3 regions of the Enterococcus mediterraneensis genome follow, and region 2 is predicted to be linked to each of the others. Evidence: predicted binding sites of a transcription regulator. Region 2 holds the regulator's gene; each other region holds the start of a gene.
What was found. The regulator NrdR, encoded in region 2, represses ribonucleotide reductase genes. The targets are predictions, from matches to a motif close to ACACNATATATNGTGT.
Positions count from the first base shown of each region.

Region 1: a site for NrdR is predicted at 5,249-5,264, ahead of EFB00_RS12225 (vitamin B12-dependent ribonucleotide reductase). Genes of this name have one in related genera too.
Region 3: a site for NrdR is predicted at 5,072-5,087, ahead of nrdH (glutaredoxin-like protein NrdH). Genes of this name have one in related genera too.

Region 1 is NZ_UWOP01000002.1:61,355-68,828, forward strand. Features, by position in the region: gene EFB00_RS12190 (hypothetical protein) at 30-509, opposite strand; gene EFB00_RS12195 (hypothetical protein) at 884-1,153, shown strand; gene EFB00_RS12200 (class I SAM-dependent methyltransferase) at 1,573-2,175, opposite strand; gene EFB00_RS12205 (GNAT family N-acetyltransferase) at 2,280-2,741, shown strand; gene EFB00_RS12210 (hypothetical protein) at 2,838-3,023, shown strand; gene EFB00_RS12215 (Ohr family peroxiredoxin) at 3,157-3,567, opposite strand; gene EFB00_RS12220 (helix-turn-helix domain-containing protein) at 4,080-4,955, shown strand; gene EFB00_RS12225 (vitamin B12-dependent ribonucleotide reductase) at 5,308-7,474, shown strand, end outside.
Region 2 is NZ_UWOP01000001.1:207,968-215,441, reverse strand. Features, by position in the region: gene EFB00_RS01040 (MaoC family dehydratase) at 1-90, shown strand, start outside; gene EFB00_RS01035 (Bax inhibitor-1/YccA family protein) at 83-772, shown strand; gene polA (DNA polymerase I) at 928-3,570, shown strand; gene mutM (DNA-formamidopyrimidine glycosylase) at 3,586-4,422, shown strand; gene coaE (dephospho-CoA kinase) at 4,395-5,015, shown strand; gene EFB00_RS01015 (CsbD family protein) at 5,126-5,440, shown strand; gene nrdR (transcriptional regulator NrdR) at 5,647-6,126, shown strand; gene EFB00_RS01005 (replication initiation and membrane attachment family protein) at 6,145-7,474, shown strand, end outside.
Region 3 is NZ_UWOP01000001.1:778,393-785,866, reverse strand. Features, by position in the region: gene EFB00_RS03730 (MgtC/SapB family protein) at 1-493, shown strand, start outside; gene EFB00_RS03725 (DUF92 domain-containing protein) at 520-1,338, opposite strand; gene nrdF (class 1b ribonucleoside-diphosphate reductase subunit beta) at 1,528-2,493, opposite strand; gene nrdE (class 1b ribonucleoside-diphosphate reductase subunit alpha) at 2,512-4,674, opposite strand; gene nrdH (glutaredoxin-like protein NrdH) at 4,777-5,001, opposite strand; gene EFB00_RS03705 (ferrous iron transport protein A) at 5,353-5,817, shown strand; gene feoB (ferrous iron transport protein B) at 5,819-7,474, shown strand, end outside.

The DNA of each region.
Region 1 (7,474 bases), on a different contig from region 2:
AAATCTTCTGTGTCATTTTCGTAGAAAGATTAATTGATCCTATAAGAATATTCCATCTCAAAAATTCTGCACTTGCGGATGTTCTGTTCAGCCTGTTTTTTAGTTTCGTAAATCGCGGCTTCTAACCGATGACTGCCTACTGAAAGAAACGGGCTGTTTTTATCCTCGTTTACATTGAAGCCAAATGATCGCAGTGTTGCTTTTGTTGCCGGCATCACTTGTTTTCCATCTAAATAAATCGCGGTATAGTACTTGTTGGGCAGGTTATCAAAGGTAAAAATGATTTCACCAGTTTTTAACTGGGCTAGATTGATTTTTCTTCCGATATCCTGATAATCGGGATCAAGGTTATTAACTTCGGAAATCGTAAATATTATAGGGAAATCTGCTTTTGGGGATGAGACGCAGGTTTCCTCCTTGGTACTATTCTTACTCCGTCTATCAAAGCTAAGGAATAGGACACTAATCAACAAAATAATCAGAAACAAGAACGCTACGAGTTTCTTCACAGATCGATCCTCCTTTAGTATGAAAAATTTTTGAATCTGAGACGATTATCTTCAAAAACGAAAATATCTTTCCTGAGAGTGTTGATTTCAGAAAAAGCATACAGCTAAAAGAAATCGTTATCAATGAAACAAAAAGTATTTAATTATCTGGTCATCGAACACTTTTTTATACTCTTTCGTCAAGGTCAGTTTATTCTTGTTTTTCACGTTGGATTTTTCAAAAAAGATACTTTAAAAAGGATTGTATTGTAAGCGGTTTTATGATAACGTCCTTTATAGAAAGATAAATGACGAGAAGATTATAACGGATTTGATTAAGGACAAACAACAAGCAGAGGATTTATTGATATGGTTTGAGAAAATGGAGGGCATTCATGAAAAGTAAAGACTCTCATTTAGGCGTCTATGTAGCAATTCTTCTCTACGGTCTGATACCAAGAATTACTATAAATCTACACTTTTTTAATTCAGAATCAAGATCTTCCATTGTCAGTATGGTTACCATTCTCATGTTCGTGATCGCTTATCAAAAGACTGAGAAAGGAAAGTGGGAGCGTCTTGATCTAGGAAATATGGTATTGGCAGCTTATGTACTATGTATTTTATTCACCATTATTCAGTTTTTACCGACTGAATTCATGTAGTAGGCAGTAAAGGAGAAGGCTAAAGATAGAAGAACATAGATTTGTTGCAATTTTGAAAAGAAACTTGGTTACGAGGACTCAAATCAAAACCAAAGGCAGGACACATTTTCGTGGGTAAGCTGATTTTGGCGACTTATACTATTGCTGTATTGTTGCTTTATCTAAAGTTTAGAAAACACAGGAATAAGGAGACGAAAACAATCTTTATTTTAGCGCTGATTGCTTGGGTCGCCTTGTTCTGTCTTTTCTACAGTATTCCAGGATATTTGTAACTAATTTTGCTTTTTAAATCCACATCACGTTAAAAAGCCCGCCGATCCTGAGATCAACGGGCTTTTTTTGTCCAGTAAAATAATTAAAATCTACATTCTAACTAATGAATGGGACCAATATAGAACATCTACTTCCGGTATTTAGAATTATGCTTTCTTCCCAGTCGCCAAGAAAAGTGACGCGTCTTGGTGCATAAACAGTTTTTCCCCATGATGGAAAGTGTGGCTGGTGACAGAAGAGAAGCCGGCTGCTTTTAACTTCTGATGTAATTCTTGCTGGTCAAATCCATTGTGGACCTTTGGATGATTGATTCGATCGTTTTTATCAAAATCCACGATCATCAGCTGTCCTTCAGGAGCTAAAAGTTCATAGAGTTTCTTTAAAATAGTTTCTGTATCAGGAATATGTAAAAGAACCAGTGAAACGAGGATCACATCGGCTTTGACAGTAGGAAATGAAACCGAAGCGTCAGCATGAATCGTTCGTACGTTTTTCAGATTCGCTGTATTGATTTTTTCTTCTGCCATTTTCAGCATCGTTTCCGCAGCGTCCGCAATAATCAACTCTTTAAAAGCATCAGCAAAAGGCAAGCTGACAAGTCCAGTGCCGCCACCGTAATCAAGTAAAACTTTTTGATTGGTGTTTACAGGGAAATACTTTACTACTTCCTCACGGATAATTGCAGCTAATGCCTGCCGGTCTGGTGTGTCGTAATGGTTCGCTATCGTATCAAAAATATTTTTTGTCAAAAGAATATCTCCTTACTGATGGTTACAAATTTTACTCATTATACCACATATAAGTGTGCTTCAAATGCTATACTTACATCAAAGAAGCGATCAATGGAGGAAATATGGAGATTATTTTTGTAAAAGAACCTGCAGAAAAGAGCAGATGCGTGCAGGAAGTATTGTTGGATCTACCTGAATGGTTTGGTCTGCCTGAATCAACACAAGAATACATCGAAAAATCAAAGGAGTTTCCTTTATGGTGCGTGAAGAAAGAAGAAGAGTATCTTGGATTTATCAGCCTTTCTTCAACCAGTGAAGACACAGCAGAGATTTATTGTATGGGTGTCAAAAAAGAAGCGCATCATCAAGGAATAGGGAAGCAACTTTTTCATACGGCAGAAGAATATGCAAAAAAGCAGTATAAATTTCTGCAAGTAAAAACGGTCGATGAAGGGCTTTATCCGCAATATGATCAAACAATCCGTTTTTATAAGTCATTGGGTTTTTCAAAGTTAGAGGTTTTTCCGTATTTGTGGGATGAGTGGAATCCTTGCTTGGTACTGGTAAAAAAATTGGCAGTATAATGAACGGAAGCCATTGGAACTAGCCAAGTATGGCGGATTGCGAAATGGAATATCAGGTGTTATACTTACCGCAAGATCCTAGAGGAGGGACAATCTATGAAAATCTTTATTTTGGTTTTTACCTTATTAGCGGCTCTGATTGGTAGTTATTTTAGCTACGGGATTTTTGCCAGTGATTTGGGACAACTGATCAGCAATAAAAAAGATTCGGGAGCGTCCACAAGTTCTATGATCAAATTTATTTGGCAGGAACTTCTCGACAATTTCAAAAGCACTAAGTAGTCATGTGATTGCAGTTTAGAAAAGCCTCAGCTATGGTCGAGCCTAGACGTACTCAAAAAGCGGTAAAATGATCTAATCAATAAAAAGCAAGACCCGCGGAAATTGCTCCACGGGTCTTTTTATCTATTCATGTTTATTCTGCTTGGTAAGTTACTTCGATATTGCCGTGGACTGCTTTTGAATAAGGGCAGATGTGAGAAGTTTCTTCCATATAGTTTGTGATTTCTTCTTTTGAAAGTCCATCGATGTGGCCGATGATGTTTACTGCAATATGCAGACTTGTTGTGTCGCTCATGTCTCCTAGCAAGCTTACTTCTGCACGGACACTGCGAGGTTTGTCGCCTAAGCCGTCACGTTCTAATGGAAATGACATAGCGCCGTTGAAACAAGCGGAGAAGCCGGCAGCAAATAATTCTTCAGGATTTGTATATCCTTCTTTTTTCGTCATTGTTGTCTTAACATTCAGGTAGCCGGTAACGGATTTGCTTTCTCCTTCGCGTCCGCCTTCGTTGATCACTGTCGCTACTGATAATTTTTTAACCATTTGAATCATCCTCTCTTATTTTTACACCATGATAAATCAGACAAGTAACTCTACTGAAATTACACACATAAAAAGTATGCGAGAGATCTTCCTATTGAATATTCTGCTAATCCCAGTAAAAAACAGCTGTCTGTTTTTTCACGATTAAGTATAAAATAAATATATAAAAAAGTATATTAAATTGCTTGAGGGTTTGTTGGTAAAAAACACACTAAAAGAGGTATTCATAGGTAAAACAAAATTATTTTTTGTATTTATTATATAAAAAAATATATTAAAAATTATTTGGTTGTAACATACTAAATAGAGAAGATTGATGTTATCCAATGATATCTCCATAGTTCGGTAAGAAAATTAATTGAAACAATGAGTAACTCACATGAATATGATGAACATTCGTTGTCTTTCCCGTTATGGAATGGTTTCTTAAACCCTTTTCAATTGTAGTTAGCCATCTAATAAAACGATGTGATACAATGATAACAGACATTACATACTAGGAGCATCAACGAATGGATATACAACGTTTTATTGCAGCCCGAAAAGCGCAAGGATTTTCACAAAAAGAGTTAAGTGAAGGAATCTGCACCCAAGCCACACTGAGCCGCTTTGAAAATAACGGTCAGATTCCGACGATCAAGATTTTGATCAAACTATGCAACCGCCTGCAGTTAAGTTTAGGGGAACTTTTCCCAAATGTAGGGATTCAAGCGTCTAAAGTCAATAAACAGCTGGAACAGTCGGAATTTAATCTGGTTACCAGTGAATATGAAGAAGCACAAAAAATTTTGGATCAGATTTCACAAAGCGAATTGCAAAGTCCAACACAAAAATGGCACTATCTTTTTTTAAAAGGTTATTTAAGTGCTTTGCAAGGCGGCGAGATCACAGAATCTTTCTTTTACTTTAATCAAATCTTATCAGAGTCTCCCAAAGAGAAATCATATATTTTTGTCCTATTAGCGTATACGGGTTTGGGGCTGACATATGCGAATGAAGGGGATCAAGAGAAGGCGGAATACTTTTTTGATAAAGCAGTCAGCGATGTCTATCAATATCCTATTGAAACGTCAGAGGATATTTGGCGGATATTGAATATCTTGTTTTATTCCGGAACATTTTATGCCAGCATCAAAGATTATAGTGTCAGTGATGCGTTGTTGCAGCATGGAGTCGCGATCTGTTCAGATAACCATGTGACCTATTATCTTGCGCGGCTGATGTTCCAATTGGCAAAAAATGCCCTAGTACAAAATAAAGAAACTGAGATCGTTGAAGAGTTTATTTCCGATGCGCGAGCTTTTGCGAAGATCAATAAGAATGCGGTGGAGCTTCGTGAATTAAAAATCTTGCAGGAGCGCTTGAAGAAACGCAAATCGCAAGATTGACCTAATGATTTTTTCCAAATAGCGGACATTAAAAGACAGTTTTTACGATTCAATAAAAATAGATATGTTATTTATACGCATCAAAGCAATAAATTTTTATTTGCTTTGGTGCTTTTTATCGTGCGGTTGATAATCTAGGAGAAATAGCGGACCGGGTTGGAGCAAAACACAAAAAAGCACTTTGGAATCAACTGTTAAAGCTGATTAATTGAGAGTCATTCTCAACTATAACAAATAAATTCTACAAATACAACATTGAAAAATACGATATATAGTGTGATAATGATTTTCGAACACAATATATTGTATTTTTTAAAAGGAATGTTATTTAGGAGTGATTCATTTGCCAAAAATATATACCGCAAAATATGAAGAAAAATTGAACCAAGATATTCAGCAATTTGAAGGACTGTTTCCTATCAAACCGGAGATGTCTATGACATTTGAAGGCATTTCTCGCTTGATCATGCTGGATCGTTATGCGTCTAAAGATCCTAATGGTCATACGATCACTGTAGGAGACTTAGTTGTTTTAACAACACAGCCCCATCCCCAATATCCAGCACGGGGAATCGGTATCGTTAGGGATATTACAGATGACCGTTTGATTATTGAAGTGGAGGAAGAATTTCGCAGCACGCTGACAGATCCGCTAGAAATGTCTTCAGGATTAGTAGAACGAAATAAAAACGAAGTCGAGAAACCTTTAGAAATCTATTATGAGCAAATAGCCAAACGTGTCGCTCATGGTATCGCTAAAATGGAAAAAGATCCTCAAAAGAATGACTTTGAACAAGTATTCTATAAACAATTGGTCGAGCAAAATCTGATTCCTGCTGGGCGTGTACTATACGGCGCCGGGACAGATTCCGAAGTTACCTACTTCAATTGTTTCGTGATGCCTTTTATCCATGATTCACGGGGCGGATTAGCCAAACATCGGCAGGAAGTCATGGAAATCATGAGCCGCGGCGGCGGTGTCGGTACCAACGGCTCAACGTTACGTCCGCGGGCGGCGATCGTTCATGGCGTCAATGGCAAATCATCAGGATCCGTTTCATGGTTGAACGATTTAGCCAATTTGACCCACTTAGTAGAGCAAGGCGGTAGTCGTCGCGGTGCACAAATGATCATGATGGCAGATTGGCATCCGGATATTTTTGAATTTATTATTTCGAAAATCCAAAATCCCTCTGTCTTGCAGCGCTTGATCGCAACGACAGACAGTCAGACGGTAAAACAACTTGCCACAGAAAAATTATCCTTTACACCTTTATCTGATGCGGAACATGAATTTTATACAACTGTTCTTGAACATAAAGAAAGCTATGCTTTAGAACAAAATGCTTATTTGAAAGAGATACAGCAAAAAATCAAACAAGGTGGAAGCTATTCTGTCAAAAACAGCGAATTTTTATCAGGAGCCAATATCTCAGTATGTTTAACAAAAGATTTCATGACAGCAGTAGAACAGAATGCGGACTATGAATTGCGTTTCCCAGCGATTGAGGAATACAACTCAGAAGAAATGGCAGACTATGATAGAAACTGGGCAGAAATCGGCGATGTCAGAGAGTGGGAAGCAAGCGGGCGAAAAGTGAAAACCTATGCTACCATCAAAGCTCGAGAGCTATGGGATCTGATTACATTCTGCGCGACATATTCCGCGGAACCAGGGATCTTTTTTATTGATAACGCAAATGAAATGACAAACGCCACGGCTTATGGGCAAAAAGTCGTCGCTACCAATCCTTGTGGAGAACAACCCCTTACGCCGTATGCAGTCTGCAATTTGGCTGCCATCAACTTGGCCAATATGGTAAATCGCAAAGAGAAGAAAGTAGATTTTGAAAAATTAGCGGAAGTCGTTCGCGCAAGCGTCCGTTTTCAAGATGACGTTATCGATGCAACGCCGTATTTCTTTGATAAAAATGAAACACAAGCAAAAGGGGAACGTCGTGTTGGGTTAGGTGTGATGGGTCTTGCAGATCTATTGATTTATTGCGAGAAAGTTTATGGTTCTGAAGAAGGCAATCAGTTAGTTGATCAAGTCTTTGAAAAAATCGCTACGACTGCCTATACAGCTTCGATCGAATTGGCAAAAGAAAAGGGCAGTTTCCCTTTTCTTATTGGGAAAAATGAAGAAGAAACCCAAGAGTTGCGGAAAAAATTTATTCAAACAGGTTACATGAAAAAAATGCCGCAAGAAATCCAAGAAGACATCCTGAAATACGGCATCCGCAATTCCCATTTGCTGACAGTTGCACCTACTGGATCAACGGGCACAATGGCTGGTGTTTCGACTGGTTTAGAACCATATTTCGCCTTTTCGTATTTCCGAAGCGGCCGTTTGGGTAAATTTATTGAAGTCAATGCCGAAATCGTGGATGAATATCTCACTGAGCATCCAACCTGTACCAAAGAACAATTACCAGAATTTTTTGTTTCAGCTATGAGTCTTGATCCAGAAGCACACGTTGGGGTACAGTGTACGATCCAACGTTGGGTGGATAGTTCGA
Region 2 (7,474 bases):
GCGACTAACACCGAAGAAAACCGTGTGTTGGACGCTGTTGTGATGGTGCAACCGCCGATTTTACAAGAAAGTAGTGAGATAAATGAATAATATCAATCAACCGATTACCGCAGCCAGCGGTCTTAACCATTTCTATTCGAAAGTGTATTTGTTTTTTGCAGCAGGATTAGGGATCAGCGGCGTTGCTTCCTATCTGGCTGCTACTGTATTCAGATTCGAGACGATCAACTTTGTCAATAATTTTCCTTTAGGATTTTTGGGCTTATGGATCGTTCAATTGATTTTAGTGCTGGTTTTGAGCGCTAAAGCGAAAAAGAATCCGTCCTTGACGATCGCAGGCTACATCGTCTTTTCTCTGCTGATGGGCTTAACTTTGTCTATCACATTGATGACCTATAATGTCGGTACTATCGCTCAAGCTTTTGCCGCCGCTGCTGTGACATTTGCCGGTGCTGCATTAGTAGGGATCTTTATCAAAAAAGATCTTAGCGTGGTAGGACGTGTCGGGATCATCGGCGTTTGGGGGATCATTGGGGTTTCTCTGATGAATGCCTTTTTCTTCCACAGCTCTGGCACAGATTTCTTCTTGTCGATCTTGACCGTGGGGATCTTCGCTGGTTTGACCGCTTATGATAACCAAATGATCCGTCATTATTACCAACAAAATCAAGGTGAGAATACTGGGATCGCCGCATTCGTCGCATTGCAGTTGTATCTTGATTTCATGAATATGTTCATCGCGCTGGTTCGTATTTTCGGCAGAAACGACTGATCAGCATTAACAGAAGCAAAACCAGAAAGGAACAAAATCGATTTTGATTTTGTTCCTTTTTCTTGATTCCAGCGGGATTCTTGTTTCAAATCATCGCAATCGCGCCTTAACTTTGTTAGAATGAAGAAGAATGTTTAGAAGAGGAGTTAACAACTATGCCTAAAAAAAAGCTCTTATTAGTAGATGGAAACAGTGTGGCATTTCGCGCGTTTTTTGCGCTGCACAATTCACTGGAACGTTTTAAAAACAATAACGGACTCCACACGAATGCGATTTACGCGTTCAATACAATGTTTGAAAATGTGATGCAAAAAGAAAAACCGACCCACGTTCTTGTAGCTTTCGACGCGGGAAAAACGACATTTCGGACGGAAATCTATCCGGAATATAAAGCGGGACGTTCGAAAACACCTGGTGAGTTTCGAGAACAGCTGCCTTATATCCGGGAGTTGATCACAGGATTAGGGGTCAACTATTATGAACTGGAAAACTATGAAGCGGATGATATCATCGGTACACTGGCAACAAGAGTAGATAAAAACGAGTTTGATGTTGTGATCCTATCGGGTGACCGAGATTTGACACAATTAGCTACCGACGAGATCAAAGTCGATATTACTGTCAAAGGCGTAAGCGAGATCGAAGCATATACTCCTGAACATATTCGGGAAAAATATGATGGTCTTGCACCTCAGCAGATCATCGATATGAAAGGTCTGGCAGGAGATGCGTCTGATAATATCCCGGGTGTGACTAAGATCGGTGAAAAGACGGCTATCAAGTTGTTGAAAGAGTACGGCTCAGTCGAAGGTATTTATGAAAATATCGACGAAATGAAAAAAAGCAAAATGAAAGAGAACCTGATCAATGATCGTGAACAGGCATTTCTTTCTAAACAATTAGCCACGATCAATACCGACGCACCTGTCGATGTTGATATCGATTCGTTGATCTATCAAGGGAAGAATTTGGAAAAACTTGTTCCATTTTATAAAGAAATGAACTTCAATTCCTTTTTAAGCAAACTAAACATTGATGAACCGCAAGAAGATATGGAAGATATCCAATTTAAAGTGGTCGATACGTTTACTCAAGAGATGTTTGCTCCTGACATGGCTTTATACGTGGAAATGATGGGAGATAATTATCATCTGGAAGATATTGTCGGTGTTGCGTGGGGAACACCTCAAACGATCTATGTGACCAACAGCGAGGATATTTTTGAAAATCAATATTTCATCGATTGGCTGACGGAGAAAAACAATAAAAAAGTGTTTGATGCCAAACGAACCTATGTGGCATTGAAACGCTACGCAGTCCGTCCAGAAGGGATCAGATTTGATGTCCTGCTGGCTGCTTATCTATTGGATACCAGTGACAACAGCAATGATATCGCCAGCTTGGCTGCCCGATACGATTATACAGAGGTCCAATCGGATGATGCAGTTTATGGAAAAGGGGCAAAAAAAGGACTTCCGGAAGATGAAGAAATCTTTTTCGCTCATTTAGCCCGTAAAATCCAAGCGATCCATTGGTTGAGCGACCACTTGGATAAAGGTTTGGAAGAAAAAAATCAAAGCGATTTGTTCTATCAAATGGAATTGCCCCTTTCACGAATCTTGGCGGAAATGGAGATCGCCGGCATCAAAGTCGACGCGAGCCGATTGCATGAAATGAAAGGCGAATTTTCTGAACGCCTTCATGAAATCGAAGAAAAAATCTATCAAGAAGCTGGAACGACCTTCAATATCAATTCGCCAAAACAACTAGGTGTGATCTTGTTTGAAAAAATGGGGTTGCCAGTGATCAAGAAAACCAAGACCGGTTATTCCACCGCAGTCGATGTTTTAGAACAGTTGCGGGAACAAGCGCCGATCGTAGAACACATCTTGAATTATCGTCAGATCGCTAAGATCCAGTCTACCTATGTGGAAGGATTGCTGAAAGTCATCCAAGGAGACGACAAGATCCATACTCGTTACGTCCAAACATTGACCCAGACTGGTCGTTTGAGTTCTGTTGATCCGAATTTGCAAAACATCCCGATCCGTTTGGAAGAAGGTCGCAAGATCCGTCAAGCATTCGTTCCTCGTGAAAAAGATTGGCTGATCTATTCTTCTGACTACTCTCAAATCGAGTTACGGGTGTTGGCCCATATCTCCAATGATGAACATTTGAAAGCGGCCTTTATTGAAGGACAAGATATCCATGCCAGCACAGCGATGCGGGTATTTGGCATTGAAAAAGCGGAAGACGTGACGCCAAATATGCGCCGCCAAGCCAAAGCGGTGAATTTCGGGATCGTTTACGGGATCTCTGATTATGGTTTGTCTCAAAACTTAGGGATCTCGCGAAAAGCGGCTCAACAATATATCGATACCTATTTTGAAAAATATCCCGGTGTCAAACAATATATGGAAGATATCGTACGTGACGCCAAAGACAAAGGCTACGTTGAAACCCTTTATCATCGCCGCCGCTATTTGCCGGATATCAACGCCCGCAACTACAATCTGCGCTCTTTTGCGGAACGGACAGCTATCAATACACCGATCCAAGGAAGTGCCGCGGACATTTTAAAAATCGCTATGATCGATTTGGCGAATCGAATGAAAGAAGAAAAGATGGAAGCAGTCATGCTGCTGCAAGTCCACGATGAATTGGTGTTTGAAGTACCTGAAAGCGAGCTGGAACAGCTGGATCGTTTGGTAAAAGAAGTCATGGAAAATGCTGTAAAACTCCATGTTCCATTAGTTACCGACAGCAGCTGGGGCAAAACGTGGTACGATGCGAAATAGAAAAGGTGAAAAAAATTGCCAGAATTACCAGAAGTAGAAACAGTCAGAAAAGGATTAGTTCAGCTAGTCAAAGGAAAAACTATTGAAAATGTCGAGATCTTATGGCCTAGAATCATCGAAACGCCAGATATCTTGTTGTTTCAAGTCCAATTAGCCGGTCAAACCATCGAAGATATTTCTCGTCGGGGAAAATATTTGATTTTCAAATTGTCTGCTAATGATTTGATTTCTCATTTGCGGATGGAAGGCAAGTATGAATTTTTCGAAACGGATCCTATCGTAGATAAACATACTCATGTGATCTTTCACTTTACCGATGGCAGCCAACTGCAATATCGGGATGTGCGGAAATTCGGTCGGATGGCTTTAGTGGAAAAAGACCAAAGTCCATATTACAAAGGGATCATGCAGTTAGGTCCGGAACCATTGCCAGAGCAGTTTACATTAGAGGCGTTTACAAAAGGATTGAGAAAATCCCATAAAGCCATCAAACCGTTGCTGCTTGATCAAAAATTAGTTACCGGTTTGGGAAATATCTATGTAGATGAAGCGTTATGGCAAGCCAAGATCCATCCGGAACAGCCAGCCAACACATTAACAGAAGAAGAGATCGCCCTTTTGCGAGAAGCAATCATCGATGTATTGAAAAAAGCTGTGGAAGCCGGCGGTACAACGATTCGAACGTATTTGAACGCGTTAGGAGAAGCGGGAAAATTCCAGCTTTCATTGAACGCCTACGGACAAACCGGTAAACCTTGTCCTCGCTGCGGGACACCGATCGTTAAATTGAAGGTCGCCCAACGAGGAACCCATATTTGTCCATCATGTCAAAAATTGAGGGTAAGAAGATGAGTTTTGTTTTAGGGATCACTGGCGGAATCGCCACAGGAAAAAGTACGGCGGTCGAAGTGTTTCAAAAATACGATTTTCCCATTGTAGACGGAGATCAAGTGGCCCGCCAAGTGGTTGAACCGGGGACACCCGGGGGAGCGGCGGTCGTGTCAGAATTCGGCGATGACATTCTGCAAAAAAACGGCAGCCTGGATCGCAAAAAATTGGGGCGGATTGTTTTTTCTGATAAACAAAAACTGGATCGTCTCAATCAGATATTGAATCCGTATATTCGTTCCGAGATCTTGCGGCAGATCGAAAAAGGCAAAAGCGAAGCGCCATTAGTGATCGCCGATATCCCTTTAATGTATGAAGGCCATTACGATCATTATATGGATCAGGTGGCGGTAGTCTATCTTCCTGAAGAAATCCAGCTGGAACGCTTGATGAAACGCGATAACCTTTCATTGGAAGAAGCCTCCAAGCGGATCAAAAGCCAGCTGTCGATGGAGGAAAAACGCCGTCGTGCTGATATTTTCTTTGATAATCAAGGAACGATCCAACAACTTCAAGAACAAATAACCAGCTGGCTGCGTCAGAAAAAATTTATCTGATTTTAGAGGATCATAAGTTTCTCTTGTTTTGCCCATAATCGTTCAAAAATTTTGTTTATATCGGTCTGTTTTGCTAAAATTATAGTAGAAGCAAAAGGAGGCAGGTTGGTATGAGTAATTTGAAAGATAAAATTGTTGGGTCTGCTAAAAAGAAAATCGGCGATTTGACGAATAACGAGGAACTTTCTCAAGAAGGAAAAGTTCAAAAAGAAGATGCGGAACTGCATTCAGAACAGCGCAAGAAACGGATCGAAGAGCTGGAAGATATGCACGAAGAAAAGAAGGCACAGACTCAGGATGCGACAAAAGAACATGTCGGCCGTGATCTTGAAAAAAGCGATAAGCTTGCAGAAGACGGGTTAAATGAAGAGCGGATAGAAGAAGAACGAATGAAGCATTATACAGGTATTGAAGAAAAACTCTGAGCAATCAGAGTTTTTTGTTTACATAAAAAGCCTATGGAGGTCAGAAACGAACAAAAAATAAAAAAAGCAAGGATAATTCGGGTTTTTCAAGGGATTTTTTGCCGTGAATTCCGCAGTATAGCTGTTTTCATGTTATAATTAAGCAATAAATAAAAGAAAAAATTTTTGCTTTTAGAGAAAAATCAAAAGAATAATGAGGTGAAACTATGCGTTGTCCAAAATGTCACCATAACAGCTCTCGTGTTATTGATAGTCGTCAAACAGATGAAGGCCGGACGATCCGCCGCCGCCGTGAGTGTGAAAATTGCGGGTTTCGTTTTACAACCTTTGAACGGATCGAAGCGGCACCGCTTTTAGTTGTGAAGAAAAACGGTGATCGAGAAGAATTCAATCGCGATAAAATCTTGCGAGGATTGATCCGATCTGCTGAAAAACGTCCGGTAGCGATGGAACAAATGGAACAGATCGTGGATCACGTGGAAAATCGTGTCCGCAGTTTAGGTGTCAATGAAGTATCAACGAATTTGATCGGTGAATATGTGATGGAAGACCTTGTCGATGTCGATGAGATCGCGTATATCCGTTTTGCCAGTGTGTATCGTCAGTTTAAAGATATGTCTGTTTTCTTGAAGGAATTGCAGGATATTGTTGAAAAAGCTAAAGCTTCTGACCACACGGAAAAGTAGTTAGAAGGAGGGCTTTTCTTGGAAAATGCCTGGTATGAGATCCAACCAAAAAATATTTATCAAGTGAAAAAAGAGCAGCCGTTGACCCAAGAAGGTCAGCAAGCATTGCTTTATCTGTATCAGCCGATCATCGGCGGCGATGCCATGAGTTTGTACTTCTGTTTGATCGGTGACGCCGCAGATAAAACGGCAGAAGAGTTTACCCATCTCGATTTGCTGAATGCAATGGATGTGGGGCTGCCCCGCTTTTTTGAAGCCCGCAAACGTCTGGAAGGGATTGGACTGTTGCGGAGTTTTCAGAAAAACGATCCGGAATTCGGCAAAATGCTTTTCTATGAGTTGTATGAGCCTCTGCATCCGCAAATCTTTTTCAGAGAACAGCTGATGTCGTTTCTGCTTTTAAGCAAAGTCGGCGAAGATAAGTTTCAGCAGCTGATGCGGCGTTTTCGTCCAAGACCTGTTGATACTTCCGGTTACGAAGAAGTCACCCAGAAATTCACGGATGTTTTCTTATGGTCGGAAAAAGAGTTCGGACGTCAGGAAGAAAAGCTGGATAAGGTGTCTAATGCCTTCCCGCTTGAGAAAGAAAACAAACTGCAATTAGATACAAAACAATTAAATTGGACCTTTATCATGGATATGGCTGAGCGTAAATTTATTGATCGTTCCGCTTTTACCGGTTCATTAAAAGAAAAATTAACGTTGTACCATGAGCTATATGGATATGACGAGATGAAACTGGTAGAGTTGATGGCCGGCGTCGTTTCATTAACAGACGGTTCTATCGATGAGAAAGCATTAGAAAAAACTGTCATTGAAGAGAATAAAGTTTTTTATAAAAAAGAAACCGACGAACAGACAGATGATCAGCAGCTGCGGCGTTTCAATACGTTGAAACAGCAAGGTTATACGGATAAAGATCTGGAAATGATCCGACAAAGCGAAGACTTGGCGCCGATGGAATATTTGACGGCCATCAAGCAGACGAAGAAAAGTTTTGTCACTAAAAATGAAGAGTGGCTGGTTCAAGATCTGGTGCAAAAATCGCCGTTGCCGAATAGTGTGATCAATGTACTGATCAATTATCTCTTGGTAGTCCAAAATAAAAGCTCCCTTGCTCCGGCATTAGCCAATCAGATCGCCGCTGACTGGTCGGAAAAAAATATCCGTTCTCCAGAAGCCGCGATCCAGCATGTCAGAGAATTGGCGAAAAACAAGCTGCAGAAAAAAACAAAGCTTGCTTATTCACGGCAGCAGTCACCGCAAAAACGGGAAGAGTTGCCAGATTGGTCGGCATCAGCGAAAGCCGTTGCCAGTGATCCGCAGCGTAAAGCGGAGATCGATCGAA
Region 3 (7,474 bases), 570 kb from region 2:
CATCAGTTCCGATCAAGGGCGTTTGATCGCACAAGTCGTCAGCGGTGTAGGGTTTCTTGGTGCCGGAACGATCATCGTGACGAAGCGCTCCGTGACTGGTTTGACAACAGCAGCTTCCTTGTGGGCGATCGCCGGATTAGGCATCGCAATCGGGATGGGCTTTTATGGAATCGCCATTACAAGTTTTGTCGGAATCTTTATCGCATTAACAGTCGTCAATCAAGTGATCCGTGTTCCTGCTACCAAAAAGCTGGAGATCCAATTTATTCATCGGGAAGAAACCAAAGAATTCTTGACAGAGTATTTTGAACAAAACCGGATCGCTATCGAAGATGTGAATTTCGATGTAGATTTTATTGATGATCATCGAATTTACACCAATATCTATACGATTGATCTGCCCAATAATCTAACCTATACAGAAGTGATCGAAGAATTATCCATCTACAAAAACATCACAAAACTCCGCTTAGTCTCTATCCAATCTTCATAACACGATGAAGGGATCAGGTGATGGATTTAGTAAAACCAAAGGGTCAAGATAATGGAAAGGGCCAAAGTCAAAAGACCGCTTAAAAAATTGACGCCATCATTTGTCAGCCAACGAAACCCGTGGACCAGTAAAGCCGGTTGTCCATGATGGTTTCGTTTTTCTGTTTTCTTTCCGCAAACAATACACAGATATTTTGCTTGCAACGTCGCGCCTAAAACACTGTCGATCAGTGAGTCAGAAAATCCGCAAAGAAGCGGCAATATGAAAAAATAGCCGGATACGATCGTAGGATGAAATAAACGGACCAACAGATAAAAACTTCCCGCTATCAGAAGACTGGCAAAAACTGCCGCCCAAGTCCCTAATATCGAAACTGCACCGGAAGATCCTGGTTTTTCTCGTCGAAAATCCAAGATATTTCTTGGTGCTTTTTTTGACAGCGCCCCGACTTCAGAAGACCACGTATCAGCTGCGGCACCAGCCAACGTACTGCCGCAAGCGATCAGCCAATACATTTCTTTTGTAAAAAAATATGCGATACAGGCCAATAAAAAAGGCGTACTGTTAGCAAAAACCTGTTTACCATTGCGGATTGTACCGCTGTTGTCTAATTGTTGGGAGGGGATTTTTTTGGAGAGATTTTTTAAACGATGGATCAAAAGGGAACTGCCGAAAAATAAAAATAAAAGCAGCCAACTGCCGCTAGGAGCAAAGGTAAACGCAAAGGCTCCGACGATCATCAGCGCCACGCAGCCAGATAAGGTAAGTGCTTGTAAAATATAGGCAAAAAACGCAACGATCGTACTGCCTAATAACCCTAAACACAATGAATACAAAATAATCATCACAAAATCCCTCCCGCTTCTTACGATTACTAAAATTGTAGCATATAACCTTATAAGCCCCCAAAAAAAGAGTGTCAAAAAGCAGAGAAAAATAGGTAAATAAAAAACTATCCGGACACCCATGAGTCCTGCAACGAGTGCTCACGAATGTTCAGATAGTTTGTTGTCATAGATAGTTAAGAAAACGAATCAGTCATCCAGACCAATCAGATAATCATCATCCTTCATGGCTTCAACGGTCCCCAGCAGATAACCGTTCCCGACTTGGGAGAAGAAGTCATGGTTGCTGGTACCGGTGGAGATACCGTTCATTACGATCGGATTGACGTCGTTAGCGGTATCTGGGAACAATGGATCTTGACCCAAGTTCATCAAGGCTTTGTTGGCGTTGTAACGCAAGAAGGTTTTGACTTCTTCCGTCCAACCGATCTCATCGTAAAGTTCTTCTGTATAGCGTTCTTCATTTTCATACAATTCGTAAAGAAGGTCGTACATCCATTCCTTCAAGCTTTCTTGTTCGGCTTCCGGAAGTTCGTTGAAGCCTAATTGGAATTTATAACCGATATAGGTGCCATGGACGGATTCGTCGCGAATGATCAGCTTGATGATCTCAGCAACGTTTGCCAATTTGTTGTTTCCTAGATAATACAACGGTGTATAAAAACCGGAGTAGAACAAGAAAGTTTCCAAGAACACGCTGGCGATTTTCTTTTCTAAAGGAGAGCCGTTCTTATAGATCTCATTGATCCGTTCAGCTTTCTTTTGCAAGAAAGGATTTGTGTTGGTCCATTCAAAGATCTCTTCTATTTCAGCTTTGCTGTTTAAGGTACTGAAAATCGATGAATAACTTTTCGCATGGACAGATTCCATAAATTGGATATTGTTCAAGACGGCTTCCTCGTGTGGAGTACGCACATCTTTACGCAATTGATCCATCCCGCTTTCTGATTGGACCGTATCTAGTAGTGTCAATCCGCCGAAAACGTGTCCTACGGTGATTTTTTCTAACTCTGACAATGTCCGCCAGTCGTCCAAATCGTTAGAAAGGGGGATACGAGTATCCAGCCAAAATTGTTCTGTCAGTTTTTCCCATGTGGATTTATCGATAATGTCTTCGATCTCATTCCAGTTGATCGCTTCGTAATAAGTTGCCATTTCTTTTCCTCCAGTCAATTAGATCACACAGCTTTCGCATTGATTGCTACCGATCTCTTCGGCATCATCAGTAAAGGTCCGTACGTAATAAATCGATTTGACGCCTTTATGGAATGCGTAGTGACGGAGAATGTTCAGGTCGCGAGTCGTTTGTTTGTTAGTGGTTTTCCATTCATACAAACCGGCTGGGATCTCTGAACGCATAAACAAGGTCAAGCTCATTCCTTGGTCAATGTGTTTTTGTGCAGTAGCGTAGACATCGATCACTTTACGCATATCCATATCATAAGCGGATTTGTAATAAGGGATCGTATCATTTGAAAGATAAGGAGCAGGATAATAGATCTTGCCGATTTTCTTTTCTTGACGTTCTTCGATCATCCGTGTGATAGGGTGCAGGCTGGCACTGGTGTCATTGATATAAGAGATCGATCCGTTTGGCGCTACGGCTAAACGATTTTGATGGTACAAGCCGTCTTTTTGGATAGCGGCTTTCAGATTTTTCCAGTCTTCTGCGCTTGGGATAAAGATATCTTTAAAGATTTCTTTCAACTGTTCAGATTTAGGCTGATATTTGCCGGTGATGTATTCGTCAAAATAGCTGCCGTCTGCGTAAGCTGATTTTTCAAAGTTATGGAAGACGGTTTGGCGTTCCCGCGCGATCGCGTTGCTTTCCACCAAAGTCCAGTAATTCAACAACATGAAATACAGATCAGTAAATTCAAGAGATTCCGGCGAACCGTATTCCATATGATTTTTCGCAAAGAAAGTATGCAACCCCATCGCACCTAAACCGATCGTATGAGCCAATTTGTTGCCGTGTTGGATAGAAGGTACCACATCGATTTCAGAAGCGTCGGTAACAAACGTCAACGCCCGGGTCATTGACCGCACGGATTTTCCGAAATCAGGACTGTCCATCAAGTTGACGATATTAGTAGATCCCAAGTTACAAGAAATATCTGTTCCCATTACTTCATATTCTTGTTTTCCGTTGATCAAGGAAGGTTCTTGGACTTGCAGGATCTCTGAACACAAGTTGCTCATGATGATCTTGCCATCGATTGGATTTGCACGGTTAGCGGTATCGATGTTGATGATATAAGGATAACCAGATTCTTGTTGTAATTTTGAGATCTCGTTTTCTAAATCACGGGCTTTGATCTTGGTTTTGCGGATCTTCGGATTAGCTACGAGATTGTCGTATTCTTTTGTGATGTCGATATAAGAGAAAGGCACACCGTATTCTTTTTCGACACTGTAAGGACTGAAAAGATACATTTCTTCATTGTTACGAGTCAATTCGTAAAATTTGTCAGGAACCAATACGCCTAATGACAAAGTTTTTACCCGGATCTTTTCATCGGCATTTTCTTTTTTCGCGGATAAAAAGTTGATGATATCTGGGTGGAAGACATTCAGATAGACCACACCGGCACCTTGACGTTGGCCTAATTGGTTCGAGTAGCTGAAGCTGTCTTCGAATAATTTCATGACAGGCATCACACCGCTTGCGGCACCTTCATATCCTTTGATAGGGGCTCCGGCTTCCCGCAAGTTGGACAATGTGATCCCTACACCGCCGCCGATACGAGATAATTGCAGCGCAGAGTTGATGCCGCGTCCGATCGAGTTCATGTCATCAGTGATTTGGATCAAGAAACAAGAGACCAATTCCCCGCGGCGTTTTCTGCCGGCGTTCAAGAAAGAAGGGGTTGCTGGTTGGTAACGTTGGTGGATCATTTCATCTGCCAGATCCAGCGCCAATTGTTCATCACCATCTGCAAAGTAAAGCGCATTGAAGGCGACACGATCTTCATAAGTCTCTAAATACGCTGTTCCATCATTGGTTTTCAACGCATATTGTGAATAGAATTTATAAGCGGCCATAAATGACTTGAAACGGAAATTCTGCTCAGCAAGAAATTGGTATAATTTTTCAATAAATTCATTGGAATACTTCGCCAAAAATTCAGTTTCTAAATAGTCGTTTGCTACAAGATAGTCGATCTTCTCTTTGATAGAAGAAAACTTCATTGTATTGGGTTCGACATTTTCAATAAAAAAGGCTTCTAAAGCCTCTTTGTCTTTATTTAAAGGAATCTGTCCATTGACTGGACGGTTGATCTCATTATTTAATTTGAAATAACTCACATCTGAAGCTATTTTTTTTAAGCTCATGGCACTGCCCACTTTCTTTACGTAGTTTGAACGATTAAAAAAAGGATTTGTAGGCTTCTAGGCTGACAAATCCAAGTATGTTGTAAATTAATAGTCGATAGACTAGGAAGCTAATTGTCGTAATTGATCTGGACGGAAACCGATGATCGTTTGTGAGTCGGTAGTGACCACAGGAACGGTTTGAAAACCTTGTTCTTTTAATTGACTGATCGCTTCAGGCTGTTCATCAATATTCACTTCACGGAAAGTGATGTTGTTATCGTTTAAGAAACGTTTGGTCATTTTGCATTGCATACAGTTATTTTTTGAAAATACGGTAATATTCATTACGAGACCTCCTTCAAGATTTTTGCTATAAATCTAGTATAAGCTACGACAGATAAAAGTCAATAATTAAACACTATATCTAGTGTTTGTGAAATTGACACATACTAAACTTTGTGTTTTTATGCAAGTAACGCTCAGGAAAAATTCTTGATTTTTCTCGATTGCTTTTAGATTAAACAACTGATTGTATAAAAAAACTGGTTAAAAAAGTGAAATTAAATTTTCCATGTGAATATACGAACAATATTTGAAATCAGATTGACTTTTAGCAGGAAAGAAAGTAATCTTTAACCGAGAATGATTCTCAATTCCAATTGTATATAACAACACAAATTCCTTGGAGGGAATGTGATGATAAAATTAAGTGAAGCGCTTATCCATAGAGTATATCAAGTAAAAGAAGTACATACAGTTCCAGAAACGCAATTGCATTTGAAAAACTTGGGATTAGTTTCTGATAGTAAGATCGTTTTATTGCAGAAATCAGGGAACAACAGCATTGTTCTTCTACATAATAGTCGTTTGGCATTAGATCAGCAGGTTTTAGAAAATATTGAAGTGGAAGAAGCGGCTAAAAGCGGTGAATGGTTGCCGCTGGATCAGTTAAAAGTAGGCGAGAGTGCACATGTGGTAGGGATCCATGGAGAAGGGGCTGTGAAGCGTCGATTGATGGACATGGGACTTACCAAAAATGTTCATATCCAAGTTCGTAAACGCGCGCCTTTAGGAGACCCTATCGAGATCAATGTGCGGGGGTACGAACTAACACTTCGTAAAAACGAGGCAGCCTATATTTTAGTAGAGAAGGAGTCGTAACATGCAAGAGACCTATTTAGCTTTAGCTGGCAATCCCAACAGCGGAAAAACAAGCACATTCAACCAGCTGACAGGCTCTTTGCAGTCTGTTGGCAACTGGCCTGGGGTTACGGTGGAACGAAAATCCGGCGCACTGCGCAAAAACAAATCTGTGATCATTCAAGATCTGCCGGGAATCTATTCTCTTTCTCCATATACCCCTGAAGAAATCGTAGCTCGTGATTATCTGCTGAATGAACAGCCGCATGTCATCATGAATATCATCGATGGCAGTAACTTGGAACGAAATCTGTATCTCACTACACAGCTATTGGAGATCGGCGTACCGGTCGTGGTGGGCGTAAATATGATGGATGTGGTCAAAAAAAGCGGTAAACGGATCAATCTTGAAAAATTAGCTTACGGCTTGCAGACCGATGTGGTAGGTATGAGCGCCTTGAAAAAACAAGGTCTGGATGAATTGATCCGCCACAGCCTGCACGCTGCTGAAAAATTTCCGCCAGAAACTGCATATCCTACTTACGATCCGCGTCTAGAAGCGGCACTTGGTGAAATTATGGATATCTTAGGAAATACTGTGCCCCAGAAACAAGCGCGCTGGTTTGCGGTAAAACTATTTGAACAAGATCCGGTGGTTAATCAGCAAGTCGATCTTTCAAAAATCCAGCAAAAAGAGATCGCGGAGATCATTGCAATCACTGAACAGATCTTCAACGATACTAGTGAAGCAATCTTGATCAATGAACGCTATGAATTCATCGCGCGTTTGGTGGCGCTTTGTGCGACGAATGATAAAGAGTGGAGCCTGAGTGCCAGCGACAAGATCGATCAAATAGTCACGCATCGTTTTTTTGCTTTACCGATTTTTGCGTTGATCATGTGGGGGATCTACTACTTGTCGATCCAAACTATCGGAACGATGGGTAGTGATTGGCTCAATGATGTTTTATTTGGTTCGATCGTTCCTGAGTGGACACAGCAGACATTGATCAGCTGGCACGTGGCGGAATGGATGCAGCAGTTGATCTTAAACGGGATCTTATCCGGTGTCGGCGCCGTATTAGGTTTTCTGCCGCAAATCGTCGTGTTGTTTTTCTGTTTGTCTTTATTAGAAGATTGCGGCTACATGGCACGGATCGCATTTGTCATGGATCGTTTGTTTAGAAAATTTGGATTGTCCGGAAAATCATTTATCCCCATGCTGATCGCGACAGGTTGCGGTGTGCCGGGAGTTATGGCCAGCCGGACCATCGAAAATGAAAAAGACCGCCGTTTGACGGTCATGGTCACGACCTTCATGCCCTGTTCGGCGAAATTGCCGATTATTGCGCTGATCGCCGGCGCCTTTTTTCCAAACAGCAGTTGGGTAGCTCCTTCCGCCTACTTTTTAGGGATCACAGCGATCGTCTTATCTGGGATCGCATTGAAAAAAACGCGTTTGTTTTCTAGTGATCCGGCTCCATTTATTATGGAGTTGCCAGCCTATCATTTGCCGCAACTGAAAAATGTTGGACACCAAACCTTTGATCGCGGCTGGTCTTTCGTTAAAAAAGCGGGAACGATCATTTTTGTATCAAGCATTTTGATCTGGTTTGCGTCAAGTTTTGATTTCTTATTGCGTCCGGCAGAAGCGAACGAGAGTATCCTTGCTCGTTTG